One region of the Bifidobacterium sp. UTBIF-68 genome, then DNA from elsewhere that is predicted to be linked to it. Evidence: riboswitches for the same ligand, from Rfam matches in the RefSeq annotation. Region 1 holds a riboswitch; each other region holds the start of a gene.
What was found. Region 1 has a riboswitch for thiamine pyrophosphate ahead of thiS (sulfur carrier protein ThiS). Riboswitches for the same ligand answer to the same signal wherever they lie in the genome.

Region 1 (6,831 bases):
CCATTCTCCGCGCTTAGGTATGCGGTGTCATTCGGCGTTGTGATCGTCACGGTTCGCTGCTCCTTCCTTGATATGGCATCCTTGGCGTGTCAATGCACGTAATGCAATGTTGTGCTGATAGCCATTATAGATTGTGATGAAACTCCGGGCTTGTGCCTGAAGGTGCTTCGCAGCTACCAGTACATCGCCGCCAATGCCATCTCCGACCGGGTACGCAAATGCGATTGGGAACAACGGCCGGCCTTGCCCGGTCGCCCCGGTGGATACGTATGGCATACCACCGGTTCCGGGAAGACCATGACCAGTTTCAAATCGGCACAGCTCATCGCCGATTCCAAGAATGCCGACAAGGTCGTGTTCCTTATGGATCGCATTGAACTGGGGACACAATCACTGAAGGAATACCGCAGTTTTGCGGACAATGAGGATGATGTGCAGGGCACCGAGAACACCGGCGTGCTGCGACATCGTCTTGCCAGCGCGGATCCAAAGGACACGCTTATCGTCACCTCAATCCAGAAAATGAGCAACATCAAGCTTGGCGAAGGCGGCGTTACCCAAGCCGAATTGGACAATATGGCAAGCAAGCGCATCGTCTTCATCGTTGATGAATGTCATCGCTCCACCTTTGGCGATATGTTGCAGGACATCCGGCGATCCTTCCCGAACGCTCTGTACTTCGGATTTACCGGCTTCGACTCGAAATGGGTGAACACGCTGTATCTCGATAAGGTAATTGAAAACGAAAGCATTATTCAGGCGTTCAGCCGCACCAACCGTCTGTTCGGACCGGACAAGCCCTTTGGAATGATTCGTTACTATCGCAAGCCCCATACCATGCGCGACAACATCGCGCGCGCGGTCAAGCTTTATTCCGGTGACCGTCCACTCGATCTGCTTGTACAAAAACTGCCGCAGAATGTGGACTCCATGGATGCGCGTTACCGGGAGATTCTGAGCGCGTTCAACGATTCAGGGCAATCGGACCTGCGGCAGCTGCCCGAGTCGGTGGAATCCAAGCGCAAGTTCGCCAAGGAATTTGTGGAGCTCAATCAATTCCTGGAAGCGGCGAAAGTACAAGGATTCGACTGGAACAAAGAATCATTCGAGTTCACGGATGAGAATGGCGACTCAGTGAACGTGCGCCCGGAGCTTGACCAACGCACATATCTGATACTGGCGCAACGATACAAGGAGCTCTTCGGTGACAAGTCGGAAGGAGACAACGCGCCGGGTGACGGCAAGGATGACGACGAAGCTCCGTATGAGCTGGACGGGTATCTGACCGCCATCGATACCGGGCTGATAGACACGGATTACATGAATGCCAACTTCACCAAATGGCTCAAAGCGTTGCGCGAAGAAAGCGCTGAATTGACCAAGGTGACGACGGAATTGCACCGCTCGTTCGCGACGCTCTCGGCCGATGAACAACGACTCGCGGAACTGTTCTTGCGTGACGTGGAACGTGGTGATGTGACCGTCGAGGACGGCATGACATTGCGTGGCTACATCACCCGTTATGCGCGGCGTGAGAAGGACGGACAGATAGACAAGCTCGTGGGCTACTTCGGAGTGCGGCGCTCTCTCGTAGAGGAGTTCATAGGCCAGTTCATCACTGAGGCGAACATCAACGAATTCGGACGGCTTGATGCCTTGTATGACTCCATCGACAAAAAGTTATCGAAATCCACGCTAGAAGTATGGATGGGTGTGATTATTCCACAGCCCAAAGCGAATCGGACAGTGCGAAACCTGCTGAGGCGTTTCGTGTTGGGAGGTGGATTCGATGTCGATGAAACGCTTGAAAAGATGCGAATTGCGAAAGGCGAGGAGGAATCGGACGATACGCCGCGTGATGTAGCCCAACGCTGATACTCTGACAGACAGTCGCAAACCATATGAATGCATGTGAAGTGCGCCATCGTGCACGCACGCGCATTCCCCCCCGGGATATCACATGACGCGCAGGAACGCGAAGGAGTAACGCATGACCGAATCCAACCAGCAGTCCGAACACCTCGCCCTGTGGGGCGGCCGCTTCACCTCCGGCCCCTCGCCCGAGCTGGCCCTCCTGTCCAAGTCCACCCAGTTCGACTGGCGCCTCGCGGACGATGACATCGCCGGCTCGCGAGCCCACGCCCGCGCGCTCGGCCGCGCCGGACTTCTGACCGCTGACGAGCTTCAGCGCATGGAAGATGCGCTCGACACCCTGCAGCGCCGGGTGGACGACGGCTCCTTCGCACCCATCGAAGACGATGAGGACGAGGCCACCGCGCTCGAACGCGGCCTGATCGACATCGCCGGTGACGAGCTCGGCGGCAAGCTTCGCGCCGGACGCTCACGCAACGATCAGATTGCCTGCCTGATCCGCATGTGGTTGCGCCGCCACTCCCGCGTGATCGCAGGGCTCCTGCTCGACCTCGTCAACGCGCTCATCGAACAGAGCGAAAAGGCCGGCCGTACCGTGATGCCCGGACGCACCCACATGCAGCACGCCCAGCCGGTGCTGCTGGCCCACCAGCTCATGGCCCACGCCTGGCCTCTCATCCGCGACGTGCAGCGCCTCATCGACTGGGACAAGCGCATCAACGCCTCCCCGTACGGCTCCGGCGCGCTCGCCGGCAACACGCTCGGCCTCGACCCGGAGGCCGTAGCCCGCGAGCTCGGCTTCTCCCGCGTGACCGACAACTCCATCGACGGCACCGCCGCGCGCGACCTCGTGGCCGAATTCGCGTTCGTCGCCGCCATGACCGGCGTGGACATCTCCCGTCTCTCTGAGGAGATCATCATCTGGAACACGCAGGAATTCGCGTTCGTGCGCCTCGATGACGCCTATTCCACAGGCTCCTCCATCATGCCGCAGAAGAAGAACCCGGACATCGCCGAGCTGGCCCGCGGCAAGTCCGGCCGTCTCATCGGCGATCTCACCGGTCTGCTGGCCACGTTGAAGGGCCTGCCGACCGCATACGCGCGCGACCTGCAGGAAGACAAGGAAGCCGTGTTCGATCAGGTCGACACGCTGGAGGTGCTGCTGCCCGCCTTCACCGGTATGGTTCGCACCATGCGCTTTGACGCCGACCGTCTTGAAGCCGAGGCTCCCACCGGCTTCGCACTGGCCACCGACATCGCCGAATGGCTGGTCAAGAACGGCGTGCCGTTCCGCCATGCCCACGAGCTCTCCGGCGCATGCGTCAAGATCGCCGAAGGCCGCGGCCAGGAGCTCTGGGACCTGACCGACGAGGACTTCATCGACACCTTCGCCGCATTCCTGCCTGCCGATAAGGCCCCGGGCGTGCGTCAGGTGCTCTCCAGCCACGGTTCTGTGGACTCCCGCAATGGCAAGGGAGGCACCGCCTACGGTCGAGTGCGCGAGCAGATTGCCGATGCCAAGGCGCAGGTCGAGGAGCTCAAGCTCTTCCCGGCCTCCACGTCGGACGGCTCCGCCTACAAGGTGCCCGGCACGTTCTGAGTGCCATACGGCTCCCCTCGCGCGAGAGGGGAGCTTTTTCATTTGTTCATATGTCACAGAGGGCCTCTACACTGGGCAACTGTAACGAACGGGAGCCGAAAGGCTGAGAGGAAGCGCCAGCTTCGACCGGGGAACTTGACGCGGGTCATGCCGCCGTAAGGAATCGTTGTTGAGCGGTTTGCCAAGTTGCCCGCAGCAGTCTTCAGTTTCCGTGAACACAACTAAGCCGTACAGGCTGTCTGTTGGCGTAGCCAATGCGCCGAAAGCAGGCTGGCGGTCGCATGACAGGGTTCATGAATGGGCGCACCACTTACGGTACGGTTCGTTTCGTGCACCCTTTTTTAGTATTCGGAAAGGGGACCGCAATGCAGGTCAACGGAGAGCAGGTCAAGCTCGAGCAGCCGGTCAGTGTGGCCGACTATCTCGAAACGCATGGATTCCGCGCCGAGCGTGTGGCCATCGAACTCAATGGCGAGATTATCCCACGCGAGAAACGCGCCGAAACCATGCTCGACGACCAATGCGTCATGGAGATCGTGCAGTTCGTGCAGGGTGGCTGACTTCGCGCTTCACCCGTCGGCTCCATTGGCCTCCACTGACAGGGAGAGCCGGAAACATCATCAATCCAATGAAGGGAACATCATGAGCAATATCAATCCGGTCACCGAAGCATCCGTCGAAGCTACGCCGTTGCCGCCGCAGCCCAAGGTCGTCAATCCGGTCGGCACCGCAGCGCCGATGCTGCCGGTCGAAGACAAACCGCTCAATCTCGGCGGCCATGAATTCGAGTCCCGGTTCATTCTGGGCTCCGGCCGTTACGACCTGAACCTCATCAAGGCCACCGTCGAGCACGCCGGCACGCAGATCGTCACCATGGCATTGCGCCGTGCCCAGACCACCGAGAACAGTGTGCTCGACTACATCCCCGAAGGCATCACATTGCTGCCGAACACCTCCGGTGCGCGCAACGCCGAGGAGGCCGTGCGCATCGCGCGCCTCGCCCGCGAGGTGTGCCACACCGATTTCGTCAAAGTCGAAATCGAGCATGAGACCAAATACCTGCTGCCGGACAACGCCGAAACCATTCGCGCCACCGAAATGCTGGCCAAGGAAGGGTTCGTCGTCATGCCGTACATGTTCCCGGACCCCATCGCCGCACGCCAGCTCGAGGAGGCCGGTGCTGCCGCGGTCATGCCGCTCGGTTCGCTCATCGGCTCCAATATGGGACTGCGTATGCGCGATTTCATCGAGATCATCATTGCCAACGCCAATGTGCCGGTGATCATCGACGCCGGCATCGGTCGTCCGAGTCAGGCGTGCGACGCGATGGAGATGGGCGCGGACGCCGTCATGGCGTACACCGCAGTGGCCTCGGCGGGCAACATCCCTCTGATGGCCGAGGCGTTCAAGAACGCCATCAACGCCGGCCGTGCAGCCTACCTGTCCGGTCTCGGCAAGGTGACCGAAGGACAGGCCGTGCCGTCCAGCCCGACTACGGGGTATCTGCACTGATATCGGGAATGACTCCCTTCGGTCCGTCCGGCTCCCCCCAGAGGAGGGGAGCCGAGTGAGGGGCCTGGCGTCGCGGTTCCCTCAAGTGAGGGGAATCGAGCGGGGGCCTGGCGTCGCAGTTTCTCTCGCTTGGGGGCGAGGTGTGGGCTTCCTCGCTTGAGGGAGTCAGGATTATGGAGAAAACATGGCATTATCTGACGAACAGCTCGAACGATACTCTCGTCACCTCATTTTGAAGGGTGTGGGCGTCAAGGGGCAGAAGAGGCTGCTTGCCGCCAGCGTGCTCATCATCGGCGCGGGCGGACTCGGCTCGCCAGCAGCCCTATATCTGGCGGCTGCAGGCGTGGGACGCCTCGGACTCGTGGACGGTGATGTGGTCGATCTGAGCAATCTCCAGCGTCAGATCATCCACACCACTGCCGCAGTCGGCACCCCCAAAGTGGAGTCGGCGGCAGCCGCCATCCGTGAGCTCAACCCGGAAGTAACGGTTGAAACCCATCAGGAACTGGTTGACGCCAGCAACATCGCATCGCTGATTGACCCATATGATCTGGTGATTGACGCCACGGACAATTTCGCGGCGAAATTCCTCATCAACGACGCCTGTGTGCTGTCCGGCAAGCCGTTCATTCACGCCGGCGTGGTCGGATTCGCCGGTCAGGTGATGGATGTCGTGCCAGGCGAAGGCCCTTGCTATCGTTGCATTTTCCGCGACATGCCCGCAGCGGGTGAGATTCCGACCTGTAAGGAGGCCGGTGTGCTGGGCGCGGTGGTCGGCGTGGTCGGCAGCCTTGAAGCCACCGAAGCCGCCAAACTCATCGTCGGCGTGGGGGAGCCGCTGGTGGGCCGCATGCTCACCGTCGATGCACTGACGATGAACATCCGCCGTGTGCTGCTGCCCTCGCATGTGCCGGATTGCCCGGTATGCGGCGACCATCCGACCATCACCACGCTCGATCCGGCCAACTACGTCCAGCCGGCATGCGCCATCTGAACCGCACCATCTGAACCATCGAACAGGACGGCCACGAAGGCTCGTCCGCACGGCCATCGGAAAAGGCCATTTTGGAAGGGAAAACCATGACCATCACCTTGAAGCACGATCATGATGCCGACGACTACCGGCACATCGACGCGAACGAATTCGCACATCTCGACACATCCTCGGTCACGCTTCTGGATCTGCGCGAGCCGGATGAAGTGCTGGTGCACCCGATTGCCGGAGCGATCAACATCCCGTTCGAGAACATCGGACACATCGGCAATGCGCTGAGCGACATTCCGAAATCCAAGCCGGTGGTCGTCTTCTGCAGGGTGGGAGACTGGAGTGCGCAGGTATGCGAGATCTTGGCCGACCGTGGATATGATGCCGTCAATCTCGATGGAGGGTATGAGGCATTGCGGGAAGCCACTGCCGGGCCGTCCGAGGTTGGTCGGTCCGAAGGCGACTCGTCCGAGGTTGGCCAGTCCAAGCGTCAGTCCGTCTCTGATTCGTCGTCCTCTGCGGCCGCTTCCAGTTCCGCGCCGGTCATGCCGCCCGTCGCGCCGGTCACGCTGACCGTGCCTGTCTCATCCAAGACTCAAGGTGGCAGCACCTCATCGAACGGTACCGCAACGTCGCAGCTGTTACATGTGGATGCCAAGGGGCTCAAATGCCCCGGACCAATCGTGGCCGTGGCCGATGCCCTGCGCGACCAGCCGATCGGCACCCGCCTGAAGGCCGAGGCCACCGAGGACGCCTTCTGCTCGGACATCGCCGTATGGGCCGAACGCACCGGCAACCGTCTCATCGATCTTCGCCGGGACGACGAGGGCATCATCCATGTCGAGCTTGAGAAAACGGCCGT
Region 2 (6,831 bases), on a different contig from region 1:
TGCTCCTGCTGGGCGGTGGACATGAGTTTCTCGTCCCAGAAATAGATTCCGGGTGAATGCATGATGTCGAGTGCCTCTTGCGATATGGCCATGTGCTCTCCTTTGCGCGCCGCCAATGTGTCAATGTGCCAATGTGAATGATGCAGCCGACGTGCATTGCGCCGACTGCATCATTCACACTACATCACACCGGCAATTCCATCATTGCGCGGGCTGGTAGAGCTTGGAGCCGCCTTCCTGGAACTTGCGGCTCATCTCGGCCATGCCGGCCTGGATGTCCTCGGCGCTCGCCGTGCCGGCAGGGGTGGCCGATGCGGCCGGCGTGGTCAGAGCGCCACGAGCCTCCTGGGCGGACGGGATCTTGCCGGCGAGGGTGTCCTGAACCAGCTTCTCCTGCGCCGCCGCGCCGCCGAACTGCTTGCGGATGTTCTGCGAGATGGCCATCGAGCAGAACTTCGGGCCGCACATCGAGCAGAAGTGCGCCATCTTGGCGGGCTCGGCGGGCAGCGTATCGTCGTGGAAGGCGATTGCGGTGTCCGGGTCGTAGCTCAGGTTGAACTGGTCGAGCCAGCGGAACTCGAAACGGGCCTTGGAGATGGCGAGATCGCGGTCCTGCGCGTGCGGGTGGTGCTTGGCGATGTCGGCCGCGTGGCAGGCGATCTTGTAGGCGATCACGCCCTGCTTCACATCGTCCTTGTTCGGCAGGCCGAGGTGCTCCTTCGGGGTCACGTAGCACAGCATGGCGGTGCCGTAGCGTCCGATTTCCGTGGCGCCGATGGCGGAGGTGATGTGGTCGTAGCCCGGCGCGGTGTCGGTGGTGAGCGGTCCCAAGGTGTAGAACGGTGCGTTCTTGCAGATCGCCTTCTCCATCTCGATGTTCATGCGCACGGTGTCGAACGGGATGTGGCCCGGTCCCTCGATCATCACCTGAACGTCCTTGTCCCACGCGCGCTGGGTGAGCTCGCCCAGCGTCATGAGTTCAGCGATCTGCGCGGCGTCGTTCGCGTCCGCGAGCGAGCCGGGGCGCAGGCCGTCGCCGAGGGAGAACGCCACGTCGTACTTGGCGAAGATGTCGCACAGCTCGTCGAAGTGGGTGTACAGGAAGCTCTCCTGATGATGCTGTAGGCACCATTCGGCCATGATCGAGCCGCCGCGCGAAACGATGCCGGTCACGCGGTTGGCGGTCAGCGGCACGAAGCGCAGTAGCACACCGGCATGGATGGTCATATAGTCCACGCCCTGCTCGCACTGCTCGATGACGGTGTCGCGGAACAGCTCCCAGCTGAGCTTGGAGGCATCGTCCTCGACCTTCTCGAGGGCCTGGTACATCGGCACGGTGCCGATCGGCACGGGGGAGTTGCGAAGGATCCACTCGCGGGTGGTGTGGATGTCGTTGCCGGTGGAGAGGTCCATCACGGTGTCGGCGCCCCACTTGGTGGCCCAGGTGAGCTTCTCCACCTCCTCGTCGATGGACGAGGTGACGGCCGAGTTGCCCATGTTGGCGTTGAGCTTGGTGAGGAAGGCGGATCCGATGATCATCGGCTCGGCTTCCGGGTGGTTGATGTTGCATGGCATGACCGCACGGCCGGCCGCCAGCTCGGAACGCACGAGCTCCACATTGCAGTTCTCGCGCTCGGCCACATACTTCATTTCAGGGGTTATGATGCCGTGGCGGGCATACCACATCTGGGTCACCGGGTGGTCCTTGGCGCGCATCGGCTGGTGCGTGCGGCCACGCCATTCCTTCGTGGCGCGGCCACGCTTGATGGCGCGCTTGCCGTCGTCCTCGAGGTTGCGGCGGCGGCCCTCGTATTCCTCGACGTCGCCGCGGTCCTTGATCCAGTCGAGGCGCAGGGGCTTCAGGCCCTCCTTCGGGTCGCACTTGGGGCCTTCGGTGTTGTAGTCGATGAACGGCGGGTTCGGGCCAACGCCGGGGGTGTCGGACAGCTTGATCTCGGTGTACGGCACCTCGAGGTCGTAAGAGCCGAACTGGTTTTCGAAATGCACCGGCTTGGTCTTGCGGATGTGCGCCTTGTCGCGCTGCTTGGAGCCGCGGGCGGCGATGTCCACGCGCTGCTGCTTGGCGAGCTTCTGCGCGGCCTTGGCCTCCTTGGCGTTGGTGAACTTCTTCTCGGTGGCCTCGGCACCTGCCGGGGCGGTGCCCTCCTGCGCGGCCTGCGTGTCGGCGGCCGGGGTGTGAGTCACGATGCGCTTGGCGTAGCCGTGCCTCTTCTCGCCGCGCACGGCCTTCCAACCCTCGACCATCGCGCGGGTGGCGGCCTCCGGGTCATCGGCGCCGGCGATGGCGGAGACGGCGAACCAGCCGGCGGCCTTGGTACCCGCCAGCATGGCCATGTCGGCCGCGGTCACACCGCCACCCACGACCACTGGGAAGTCGCAGGCCGCGCAGATGGTGTTGATCTGCTTGTCGTCAAGCGTCTTGCCGGAACCGTCGTTGCCGCCGACCGAAGCCTCGGGCTTGGTCTTGGAGACGTGCAGCGGGCCGGCGCCGATGTAGTCGATGCAGCCATCGGGCAGCTCGTTGATGAGCTTGACGAGGCTTTCGGTCTCGGCGGAAAGACCCACGATCGCCTCGTCGCCGAGCAGGGCGCGGGCCTCGCGCGGCTCCATGTCGGTCTGGCCGATGTGCACGCCGTCCACCTTGATGCCCTTGCGGCGGGCCTGCCAGACCACATCAGCGCGGTCGTCGATTACGAAGGCCACGGAGTCGGACTTGTTGTTGTCCTCGATGATCTGCGCGATGTCCTGGGCCATGGCGGTCAGTTCTGAGGCGTCCGCCTTCTTGGCGCGCAGTTGGATGAAGGTCGCGCCGCCGCGCAGGGCCTGATCGACCACGTCGGTGAGCGGGCGGCCCTTGCAATCCTCAGGGCCGACTACGAAGTACGCGGACAGGTCGAACGAGTCGCGCATGGAGGCGTATGGGTATTCGTTGTTCATTTGGTGTTCCTTGGTGTTGGGTTAATTAAGGAAGTCTTGTTGTGTATCCGGGGAAGAATGGCGTTTCTCGGCTCCCTCTGATGAGGAAGTCTTGGGCGTTCCGCGATCTCACGTTTCTCGGCTCCCTCTGATGAGGGAGCTGTCTCGCGTAGCGAGACTGAGGGAGAGACAATAGGTACGAGACCACACGGTTCATTGCGCCACAATCGCCGATGCCGCCACCTGCTCGGGCGTGAGATTCCACAGCGCATCCAGCAGATGCACTTGGAACGAGCCCGGTCCGTCGGCCTTGGCCTCGGCGATCTCGCCAGCACGGTTGTACAGCAGGGTTGCCGCAAGGGCTGCGGTCAACGGCTCGGCGACGGCCAGATACGTGGCGGTCACACCGCCCAACGAGCAGCCGGCGCCGGTGATCTTGGACATCAGCGCGCTGCCTCCCGGCAAGCGGTAGACATGCTCGCCGTCGGTCACGAGGTCCACCGCGCCCGAGACGGCCACGGCCGCCTTGCCGGCGGGAGCCGAGGCGGCGAGGAACCGGGCCAGTCGCTTCGCCGGTTCGACGGCGGCGTCCACCTCATCCACCGATTCGACGCCGGCGGGACGGGTTTCCGGATTGTTGCCGTTGGCCTGATTCAGCCCCCACATGTCGGCCAGCGCGATGATTTCGGAGGCGTTGCCGCGCACGATGGTCGGCGGCGTGGCGCGGAAGGCGCGCAGGATTTCGGTGCGCGTCCGTCCGATGCCCGCCGCCACCGGGTCCAGTACCCACGGGTGGGCGGACTTGTGGAAGGCGCGCGCGATCTGCGGCAGCGCATCAGCATAGAAGGGCAGCAACGTGCCCACGTTGATGTAATCGGCACCGGAGATGGAGGCCGTGTCGATGACATCGTCCGGCAGGAAGCTCATGGCCGCCGTGCCGCCGGCTGCGAGCTGCGCGTTGGCCACCAGATTGATGGTCACGAAGTTCGTGAACGACTGCGCCAGCGGCGTCTTGGCCTTCACATCCCGTACTGCCTGCGCGATGTCGTGGCGCAGCGAGGCGAACTCGTCGTCATGGTCGTGTACATGTGCATCATTTACTACACCATGTGCGCCGGTGCAACATGATGGGTGCGAATCATCGCTCATATCACTGCTCCCTACGATGGTCTTAACCAACAGGTTCTAAGGGTCAGGCCGTGGCCATTCTCAACCCGTGTCGCCACGGGTTCCCCTGCATTACGTTGCCGACGTTATGCCCCAACATGGGCATATTTGTTACAAAATCGCACAGAAACGGCGAATCTGCCCGCTTCGGGTCTAGCGAGTCGCAGCTCGGCATGGTATAAATCTGCGATTTCCTTGACGATGGACAGGCCCAATCCGTTGCCAGGACGGTTCTCCAACCGTGAGGCCGCGCCCCGGTGGAAGGGGACGAGCAAGTCGTTCAAGTCGTTGGAATCGGAGAGCCGGCCGGCATCGGGGAAATCACCGGGGTCACCGGATTCGCCGGAATCATGCGCGGCATTGTCGCCGGTGATCCCATCGCTGACGGTCGTATCGCCGATGGTCTCGCCATCGGCACCCGTTTCCGTGCTGTTCTCCACCAACAGCTCCGCGTAGCCGTCCCCCGTGCTGCCGTCCGCAGTATCGCCACTCACCGTGCCGTCGTCCACTACGCCGCCCACCGTACGCACGATGACGGTGATGTCCCCACATTCCACGTTATGCACCACCGCATTGCGCACGAGATTGCCGACCAGCAGCGTGAGCATCGTCTCGTCCGCCCGCACCCGCACCGACCGGTCGATGTCGGTGCGCACATTCAATCCACGAGCCTCGATCGCATCCCACGAGACGTCCAGCGCGTGTTCCGCCGCATCCCCGAGCGACGTCTCCGGCGGCTCCGCGTCGCCGTGATGCAACGCCATGTTCTGCACGCGCGACAGCGCCAACAGCCCCTCCACCAGATCAGCGGCGTTCCGGTCGGCGTCGAGTGCGCGCCGCACCGCGGGCGCCACATCATCGGGGAATCGGCCCTGACTCAGCGGCGCGTCCAGACTGGTCTCGATCACCGCGATCGGCGTGCGCAGCTCGTGCGACGCGTTCGCGATGAACTGCCGTTGCGTGGCCGCCGCGCGCTCGATACGTTCCAGCATGGTGTTCACGTCCCCGGCCAAATCGGTAACTTCATCGGACCCCGCCAACGTCACGCGCCCACCCGGTTCGGCAGGGTCGAGCCGCTGCATCTGCGCCCCCAGCGACGAGATGCGTCCGGCCAGCCGCCGCGAGATGAGCCACGCCATGATCATGGCCAGTATGGCGAACGCGGCGAACAGCGCCAGCGAGAACCACATGGCGCTCTGCATCAGGGGCTTGCGCATGTCCGCATCGCTGATCTCCATGATCGAGCCGGGCGTCATCGGCCCGCAGCCTACCGCGTGATCGGTGTAATAGCAGCCGGTGGTCGATACATAGAGCTCGCCGTTCTCGGGTGCAGGCAGCGTGGAGCCTTGTGCCACCTGATACAGCCGGTAGGATGACCGGTCGTAGATGCGGCTGAAGAACATGGCCTGCAACGCCAGCGCGATTCCTAGGAACACCGCTACCAGCAGACCGATGGCCAGCGCGATCTTGCCTCGGAAGGTGCGGGGAACCAACCGCATACGCAGGCGGTGGCGCTCGCGATGCTCGTGACCGTGATGTTCGCTCATGGCAGCCGGTACCCTTTCCCGCGGGCCGATTCGATGGCCCCGCGTCCGCCGGCGTGTTCGATTTTCTGCCGCAGCGTGTAGATGACGGTTTTCGCTGCGCCCGTGCTGGCCGAGCCGTCCGGCCAGACGGCGGCGATGAGCTCGTCGAGACCGACCCATCCGCCGTCCGCCTCGTCCAGATGCCACAGCACCGCGAATTCCTTGGCCGTCAGGTTCAGCGGGGTCTCATGCCAGTACGCGAGCCGACGTTCGCAATCGATCATGAGCGGGGAGGGTCCGGTTCCGGAGTCCGGACCGGGGCCGCCGCCGAAAGGCCCGCGATGGCGCGAATCGTGCCGCAGCAACGCGCGGATGCGGGCCGACAGCTCCCGGAAGGCGAACGGCTTGGCCAGATAGTCGTCCGCGCCGAGGTCCAGCCCCTCCACGCGGTCCTCGAGGCTGCCGGAGGCGGTGACCATGAGCACGCTCACGTCGATGCCCATCGAACGGATCGTCGTCATCACCGTGTCGCCGGACATGACGGGCAGATCGCGGTCGAGCAGCACCACGTCGATGTCCTCCCGGTGCGCGGCGAGCAACTCCAGCGCCTCGACGCCGGTCCCTGCCGTCCAAGTGCGGTACCCCTCATGCCGCAGCGCGTCGTCGAGCGAGGCGACCATGCCAGTGTTGTCCTCGACGATCAGTATCCCCGCCATCTCCCGCAGCCTCACGATCCGGTCATTCCCCGTGCCGGTTTCCCGCACTGATTGCCCCGATTGCCGATATGCCGACCTCTACCAGATGTACTCCACGGGGTCGTCGGTGCTGCTTGACGACCAGCCCTGCGCCGCCTTGCAGCCGCGCACGCGCGAGTCGTTGAAGTCGTAGCCGAGCTTGTCCTTTGCGTCTGTAAAGCCCTCAGTCTGGAGCAGGGTCTGCCCGTCATTGAAGTCTTTGACCGTATAGCTCGCGGGCACCACACCCTCGCGTTTCATGCAGTCGACGACCGCCTCCTCCACATTCGCATAGAGATTCGGGTTGCCCTGCTGTTGCCCGTACAGCCGCTGCACGTGATCGAATCGCAGATAGCAATCGGCGTAGGCGTCCTTCCAGGCCTCCTCCTGCGCGTCGGTGCCAGGCATGTGGCTCATGATGTCCATCATGCCGTTCGGGAACCGTTCGAGCTTCGGCTCCTTGAATC
Region 3 (6,831 bases), on a different contig from region 1:
CCATAGCCTCACCCACGGTTGGCACTGATGACCTCGTCCACCGCAATCGAGCATCCGCGGGCCTCGGCACCCTTCGCCCTGCCCTGCAGCAGGAATCCGTCCGGTGTGCGATGGCCCAGGTCCTCGGTCAGGATGCCGATGCAGGAGTTCCAGTTGGCCAGGTCGTAGTGGGCGATTACGCCGGTCTCGCCATCCTTGACGGGCGTCAGCGTGTTCGGATCCAGGAACACCGTGCGCACCCATGACGGGTTCGCCTTGAGATAATTGCTGGTGCCGTCCGTGTACCAGGACAGGATGTTCTGGTCGTAGATCTGGGAGCTGAGCTCGGTCATGCCGTACATGTTGACGCAGTGGTGGCGCGGCACGCCCAACGTCTGCTCCAGTTCGGCGAGCATCTGGTCTTCGGTGATGTCGCGCTTGGTGCTCTTGAATCCGCCGGTGTCGAACAGGCGGCTGTCGGCGGCCAAGGCGAACGTCAGATTGCGCTCGTGCAGGTAGTCGAGCAGATACAGGTAGGACGACGAAACGCCCATCAGCATGACCGGCTCCTGATCGGCCACCGCGCGGTTCAGGAAGTCGATGATGCCGTCGAACTTGAGCCCGTGCTCGTCGAAGTAGATGCCGCTGCCCTCGCTGCCGCATTGTTCCACGGCCTTGGTGAGGTAGCGGGAGAGCGACGAGTTCTGGTTCATGTCCCACGCGGGGGAGATCACGGCGATGCGGATGCGTTCGCGGTCCGGCATGATGAAATGGCGGAACGGCACGATCATCGACTCATCCCACACCTCCAGGTCCGGGTGGAAGTTGCGGCCGCGCATCGCACCGCCGTGCGTGGTGCCGCTGGTCATAAACACCGCTTCGCACTGGTCGGTGGGGATGGTGGACAGGGTGAGGTGCTTGAATCCGTCCACTGGCATCGGCGGAATCTCCCGCCAGCCGCGCAGCGAGGCGGGCGTGATGCGCTTGGCCGCGCAATACCGGCGATACGGCAGGTCATAGGTGTACTGGTATGTGAACACGTCGCGGGCCAAGGCGTCGAACGCCTCGTCCGGCGCCTGTTCGCAGCCATAGGTGTGGATGAAATCGAGAATCTCCTGTTTGATACGGCCCGCGTCGGCCTTCACATCGGTCCCGCCAGTCATTGCAGTCATTGATCTGCTCCCCTCCGATTCCGCTGAGTATTCCGAATCCTGATATGCATTATTGTTCGCTGAACTCAGTCCCGCTTGGCGACGTTCGAGTTATCCACAACATTTGTGGATGGCGCGGCTACAGTAGCATTCGCTACGTTCACAGTGGCCTTAGCACCGTTCGCAGCAGCACTCGCAACGTCCGCAGTGGCATTCGCTACGCTCCCAGAAGCATCCGCACCGTTCGCAGCAGCCTCCGCTACGTTCGTTGCCGGTTCAGCGGCATCCGGCGTGCGATGCCGAGCCACCAGATCCGGCAGCGCCACGAACAGCGCGTTGAGGATGATCGCGCAGAATACGCCGACCATGATGTTGTTGCCGAAGAACACGCTCGCGCCACCGGTCAGCCCGGCGAGCGCCTTCGGCAGCGCGATGCCGAGCAGCAGGGACATGCCGATCACCATCTGACGGCGTTCGTCGTCGGCGACCTTGCGCAGCGTGCGGATGCCCGTCACAATCAGGCTGGCGGCAGCGGGCAGGAAGATGCCGCCGACGACAGCCGAGGGAATCACAGACAGCAGGGCGCCGGCCTTCGGCACGAAGCCGAGGATCAGTAGTAGCACTGCGGCGATGACCACAGGCGTGCGCGTGCGCAGCTTGCCTTCACCGGTCAGGTTCAGCAGACCCACGTTCTGCGGGTACGCGGTGGTCGTGAAGCCGCCGATGAGCGAGGAGATGGCGGAACCGGCCGCCTCGCCGGCCAGACCGTAGCGCACCTGCTTGCGCTCAAGCGGGGTGCCCTGAATCTCGGAAGCCGCCTGATACACGCCCAGCGCCTCCATCACGGCGACCATGTAGGCGATGAAGAACGGTACGAAGATCTTCCAATCGAACGTAAACGGACCGTAAGGCAGGAAGGTCGGCAGACCAAGCCAGCCCTTTGATGCGACGGGGGAGAAGTCCACCATGCCCAGCGCGGCGGCGACCACAGTACCCACCACGAGCGCGATCAGGAAGGAGAACGATTTGAGCAATCCCTTGCCGAGCAGGGACAGCACCAGCACGATCGCCGTGGTCAGGATGGACACGGTGAGGATGCGGGGGTCGGCGAACGTCTTGTCGCCGGGAGCGCCGCCGAGGAACTCGCTCAGCGTGAACCCGGACAGGGATACGCCCACCATGAAGATGACCACACCCGAGATCAGCGGGGAGAACAGGAACCGCATCCGTTCGATGACGCCGGTCAGGCACAGTACCAGGAATACCAGCGAGGCGATGAGGATGGACGAGCTGGCCGCGCCCAGCATGCCGGCGGTGCCGGCCGCGATCATCAGGGCGTCGAATGCGGCGGACGGGCCCTGCACCACGGGCAGACGCACCAGTCGGGTGGCCTGGATCAGCGTGACCAGACCGGAGACGATGAAGATGGCGTTGATCATGTTCGACGACAACGCGATCGGCAGGCCGATGGCGCCCGCCACGAACACCGGGTCGAGCCAGACGTTGGAGACGAACACATGCTGGAAGCCCAGCAGGACGTTTTGGGCGGTCAGTTCCTTGCGTATTGACACTCTCTTGCTTCCTCCCTCAATGCGCACGCGGCTCTCGAGTCGAACGGAAGCGTCCAACCGTCGTAGTCCCTACGCGAGTATGAGCTCACAGGTTCGAAGGGTTCGGCGAATGCCGTCTCAGCCAGAGGCGCCCCTTACGAATCGGTTTCGAGGTCACCGTAGCAAACACAGCGGCTGTGAGTCAAGGAAATTCCCGCGCCGGGCCAGATTGACGGGTTTGTCATGTCGATTGACGGGGTTGCCACCTCGGCTGACGGAAGTGTAACGAATTCTGTTACAAATCCGTCAGCCAAACAAGGAAACGAAAACGGTCCAAATAAGGAAATAAAATCAGTCCAAATAAGGAAACGAAATCGGTCCAAATAAGGAAATGGAGCCTTTCGGGATGTCATCGAAGCCCGCATGGAATCCAAATCTTCGTTCGAAAACCGCCATTCGATCGGCGGATACGCGGCATTTCGTCGATCCGTCCATCGCTGCGGCTGCCCTTGGTGTGAATCCTCAGGGCATTTTACGTGACTTGGAGACCTTCGGCCTACTGTTTGAAGGAATGTGCATCCGCGATCTTCGCGTCTATGCGGACGCATTGGGCGGACAGGTGTTCCACTATCGTGACAAGACCGGTTTGGAATGCGATGCCGTGGTCCATTTGCGTGACGGACGGTATGGTCTCATCGAGGTCAAACTCGGAGGAGACAAACTAACCAACGAGGGTGCCTCGAACCTGTTGAAGCTGGCCGGAAGACTGGATACCTCCAAGATGTCCGAGCCCAGCTTCCTCATGGTGCTCACCGGTACCGGAGCCTACAGCTTCACGCGTCCGGACGGAGTAATCGTCGCGCCCATCACCACATTGCGGCCATGACACGCCGCACCGGCGCCAACGGCACACGCGCATCAGCCAGATGACACGACGAGGCCGCCGTCCCTGAAGGAAAGGGACGGCGGCCTCATACATAGCACCTGCAATATGGTGCCGTACGGCACCGAGCCGGTCGGCTGTCAGCCGTACGTTTGCCGGGAACACTCGGTAGTCGATTATCGATAATCGACTGCCGAGTGCTGACTACCGGCTACCGGCGACTGCGGCGCACGGCGGCCAGCGCGATGCCCGCCACTGCCAGCAGCAGCATCGCGACAGCCACGCCGGCGACAGCGGAACCGGTATTCACCAGATTGCCGTCACCCTTGCCGTCCGACTTGTTGTTGTTCTTGTCGGACTGGTTCTGGTTGCCTTGGTTCTGGCTGCCATTGCCACCCTGGTTGCCCTGGTTGCCGTTGCCGCCATTGTCGGAACCGGCATCCTTCGCCTTGACCTTCACGGTGAAGGTGGCGGGCTTGAGATCCTTGCCCGCGTCCTTGCCGGTGTAGGTCACGGTCACCGTCACAGCGTCCGCAGCCTTGGAGGAATCGAAGCCGGTGAGCAGGTACTCGTCGGAGCCCAGCACACGGGTCTCACCATCGGACAGCTTGGCGGTCACTTCGAGGCCGGAGGCGTCGAACTTGTCGCCGACCGTGTACTCGGTCTTCGCGGGCTGCTTGGTCACGGCGATCTCATCGACCGTCGTCTCGGCAGGAGGCGTGACCGGCTTGTCCTTGACCGTCAGCTCGAAAGCGGCGGTCTTGGTGGCATCGTCCTTCAGCGCAACGGTCACGGTGACCTTGCCCGCAGCCGCGAACGGCTTGGACAGATCGACCACAACACCGGAGGCGTCCACGGCGGACAGGGTGTAGTCGCCTGCGGCAACCTCATCCGAGGTGTTGTCGGACATCAGCTTCTTGACCGTCAGACCCTTGTCCGAGAACGTCTCACCGACCGTGTACTCGACGTCGTCCGGACCGCTCACCTCAATGCCGGTCACAGTCGGCTGCGAGGGCTCGGGCTCGCCCTTGGCAGTCACCGCAGTGCCGTCGAAGATGGCGGTGTAGTCGCCCTTGGCATTGTTCGAGGTGGCGAAGATGCCCACGTCGAGCTTGTCGGCCGCATCCTCACCGAGAGTGGCAGTGCCGAGGCTCTTCCACTCGGCGGAGCCGGCGAGCTTGTAGAAGCCTTCCAGCTCGGTGGCGGAGTTACGCACCAGCTTGAACGACACCGGAGTGTCGATGGAGCTGGCGGCTTCGGCCACCTTGTCGAGTTCCTTGTCGATGAATCCGTTGTTGTTCGAATCCGTCTGGAAGAACGCACCCTTGGTGCTGGCGATCAGCAGCGCGTAGCCGTGGGCCTTGCCCTGGCCGGCCGCGCTCAGATCGTTGCGCACGATGATGCCCGCACGCGGGTCCTCGTTGCTGCCGGGCTGGGAGGAGGTGATGGTCGTCTCGATCGAGTCGCCCACACCGAGCTTGGCCGGCTGGTAGATGGTGGACAGGTTGTCCTTGTTCGTCCATGCACCGTTGTTCGAGGCGTCGGTGATGCGGAAGGAACCGGTGGCCTCACCCTGCAGGAAGGTACCGGCGTTGCCCCAGCTGGTGGTCTTCCATGGTTCGCCCACCTGCTGCGCGCCCTCGGCCGATGCGGTGAAGCGCACGGTGTAGGTGCGGGTCTGGGCCGGGTCATCCTTGGAGGCGACGGTCACGATCGCGCGGGCGGTGTTGACGTCCACGGTCACGGTCGTGTGCTCGGGGTCGGCGGCCACGGCCTTGACCGTAGGCACCTTGCCCCATGCACCGGTATCCACCGTGTAAGTGGTGGTTCCGCCGTTGAATCCGGCCACCGCAGCACCGTTGACCTCAATCGAAGCGAGGTTGAGCGGGTTGTCTGCGGACTGATCCCAGTAGCTCACATCCCAGCCGTCACCATACGTGGCGGGATCCTGGGTGGCGGGGTTCTGCATGGTCAGCGCACCGGTGGTGGCGTTGATGGAGATCGGCAGCCAGACATACGTGGAGTTGGACTTGCCGGAGTCCCAACGGTCACCGATGTAGATGAACTTGCCAGGCTGGATCTGGAACACGGACGCGGTCTGCGAGCCGAAGGTGGAACCACGGGTGTCGCCCACGGAAAGAAGGCCATCGGCACCCTCCGGCAGGCTGCCGAACGCGGTGTTCTCGTACTGGTCATCGGCCTGGACGCCGCGAATCCATGCGCCGAACACCGAGTCAGACGTGTAGTACGTCTGCTTGTTCGGGGCCCAGCCGGTGGCACCGGAGGCGATGATGTAGTACTTGCCGTTGTTCTTGAACATGGCCGGTGCCTCGAGCATGCCGCGATCCTTGACGATCACGAAGTCCTGCCCGGCGACCGGAGCGCCCTCGCCGCCGTCAGCCAGCGTGTATGGATACTCGCCGGATTCGGAGTACTGCAGGTCCGCATCGGCCACCTTCGACGTGTCCTTCGTGGTCTTCACCACGTTGGTGTAGTCGTCGTTCAGCTTGGCGATGTACAGCGTACGGTTCTCCTCCGAGGAGTAGATGAGGTACGCGGTGCCGTCGTCATCCTGGAACACGGTCATGTCGCGAGAGCCACCAGGTACTGCGTTCTTGTGGCCGGTCTTGTAATCCTCGCGGTTGGGCAGACGGTATGCGCCGGTCAGCTTGAACGGACCGGTGGGGGAGTCGGATACGGCCACCGCGGCGAGCGAACGCTCGTAGTTGGCGGTCGAGCCCGCAGTCTTGGTGCCGTCCGCGTGCCACCACATCACGTACTTCTTGGTCTTGGCGTTGTACAGCACCTTCGGACGCTCGAAGATCGCGTTCGCGGTGTCCTTGACGCCATCGCCGTCCACGTCGGTGTTGGTGTTGAGGTAGAAGGCGAGCTTCTTGGCCTTGGCCTCGTTTACCTTGCCGTCCGCATCCTTCAGGCCGTACAGGTCGGTGAAGTAGCTGTCGTCGGTGAGCTCGCCATCGTAGTAGATGGAGCGCATCGCAACGCCCTTGTCTACCCAGTTCATGGCATCAGTGGAGCGGTAGACGTGCACGCCGTGGGAGTTGTAGTAGCCGGAGGAACGGTCCTCGCCGTACCAGTAGTAGACGGTCTGGCCGTTCTCCTGGACGGTGATGACCTGGCCGCCGTGGGCCTGAATGTGGCTGCCGGTGGTGGCGTCATCGGAGTCCTTGGCGTACCAGAGCGGCTGGAAGTAGTTCTTGTCCTTGGTGCCCGGGTCGGCGATGGCCTCGAACTTGGTGTAGTTCGG

Region 2: another riboswitch for thiamine pyrophosphate. It lies ahead of BW14_RS10905 (hydroxyethylthiazole kinase); the one in region 1 lies ahead of thiS (sulfur carrier protein ThiS).
Region 3: another riboswitch for thiamine pyrophosphate. It lies ahead of BW14_RS06480 (solute carrier family 23 protein); the one in region 1 lies ahead of thiS (sulfur carrier protein ThiS).

What each region holds. Positions count from the first base shown of each region.
Region 1 covers NZ_JFAN01000042.1:8,789-15,619, reverse strand. Annotated here, with positions in the region: gene BW14_RS10715 (hypothetical protein) at 1-50, opposite strand, end outside; gene BW14_RS10710 (DEAD/DEAH box helicase family protein) at 112-1,875, shown strand; gene argH (argininosuccinate lyase) at 1,991-3,472, shown strand; TPP riboswitch at 3,551-3,652, shown strand; gene thiS (sulfur carrier protein ThiS) at 3,838-4,032, shown strand; gene BW14_RS10695 (thiazole synthase) at 4,115-4,984, shown strand; gene thiF (thiazole biosynthesis adenylyltransferase ThiF) at 5,169-5,978, shown strand; gene BW14_RS10685 (DsrE/DsrF/DrsH-like family protein) at 6,065-6,831, shown strand, end outside.
Region 2 covers NZ_JFAN01000043.1:13,948-20,778, forward strand. Annotated here, with positions in the region: gene BW14_RS10895 (sugar O-acetyltransferase) at 1-92, opposite strand, end outside; gene thiC (phosphomethylpyrimidine synthase ThiC) at 202-2,958, opposite strand; gene BW14_RS10905 (hydroxyethylthiazole kinase) at 3,151-4,086, opposite strand; TPP riboswitch at 4,078-4,183, opposite strand; gene BW14_RS10910 (HAMP domain-containing sensor histidine kinase) at 4,191-5,651, opposite strand; gene BW14_RS10915 (response regulator transcription factor) at 5,648-6,346, opposite strand; gene BW14_RS10920 (hypothetical protein) at 6,425-6,831, opposite strand, start outside.
Region 3 covers NZ_JFAN01000020.1:18,739-25,569, forward strand. Annotated here, with positions in the region: gene BW14_RS06470 (acyl-CoA reductase) at 1-25, opposite strand, end outside; gene BW14_RS06475 (CoF synthetase) at 9-1,151, opposite strand; partial or broken gene BW14_RS06480 (solute carrier family 23 protein) at 1,346-2,701, opposite strand; TPP riboswitch at 2,750-2,846, opposite strand; gene BW14_RS06485 (DUF4143 domain-containing protein) at 3,087-3,566, shown strand; gene BW14_RS06490 (bacterial Ig-like domain-containing protein) at 3,775-6,831, opposite strand, start outside.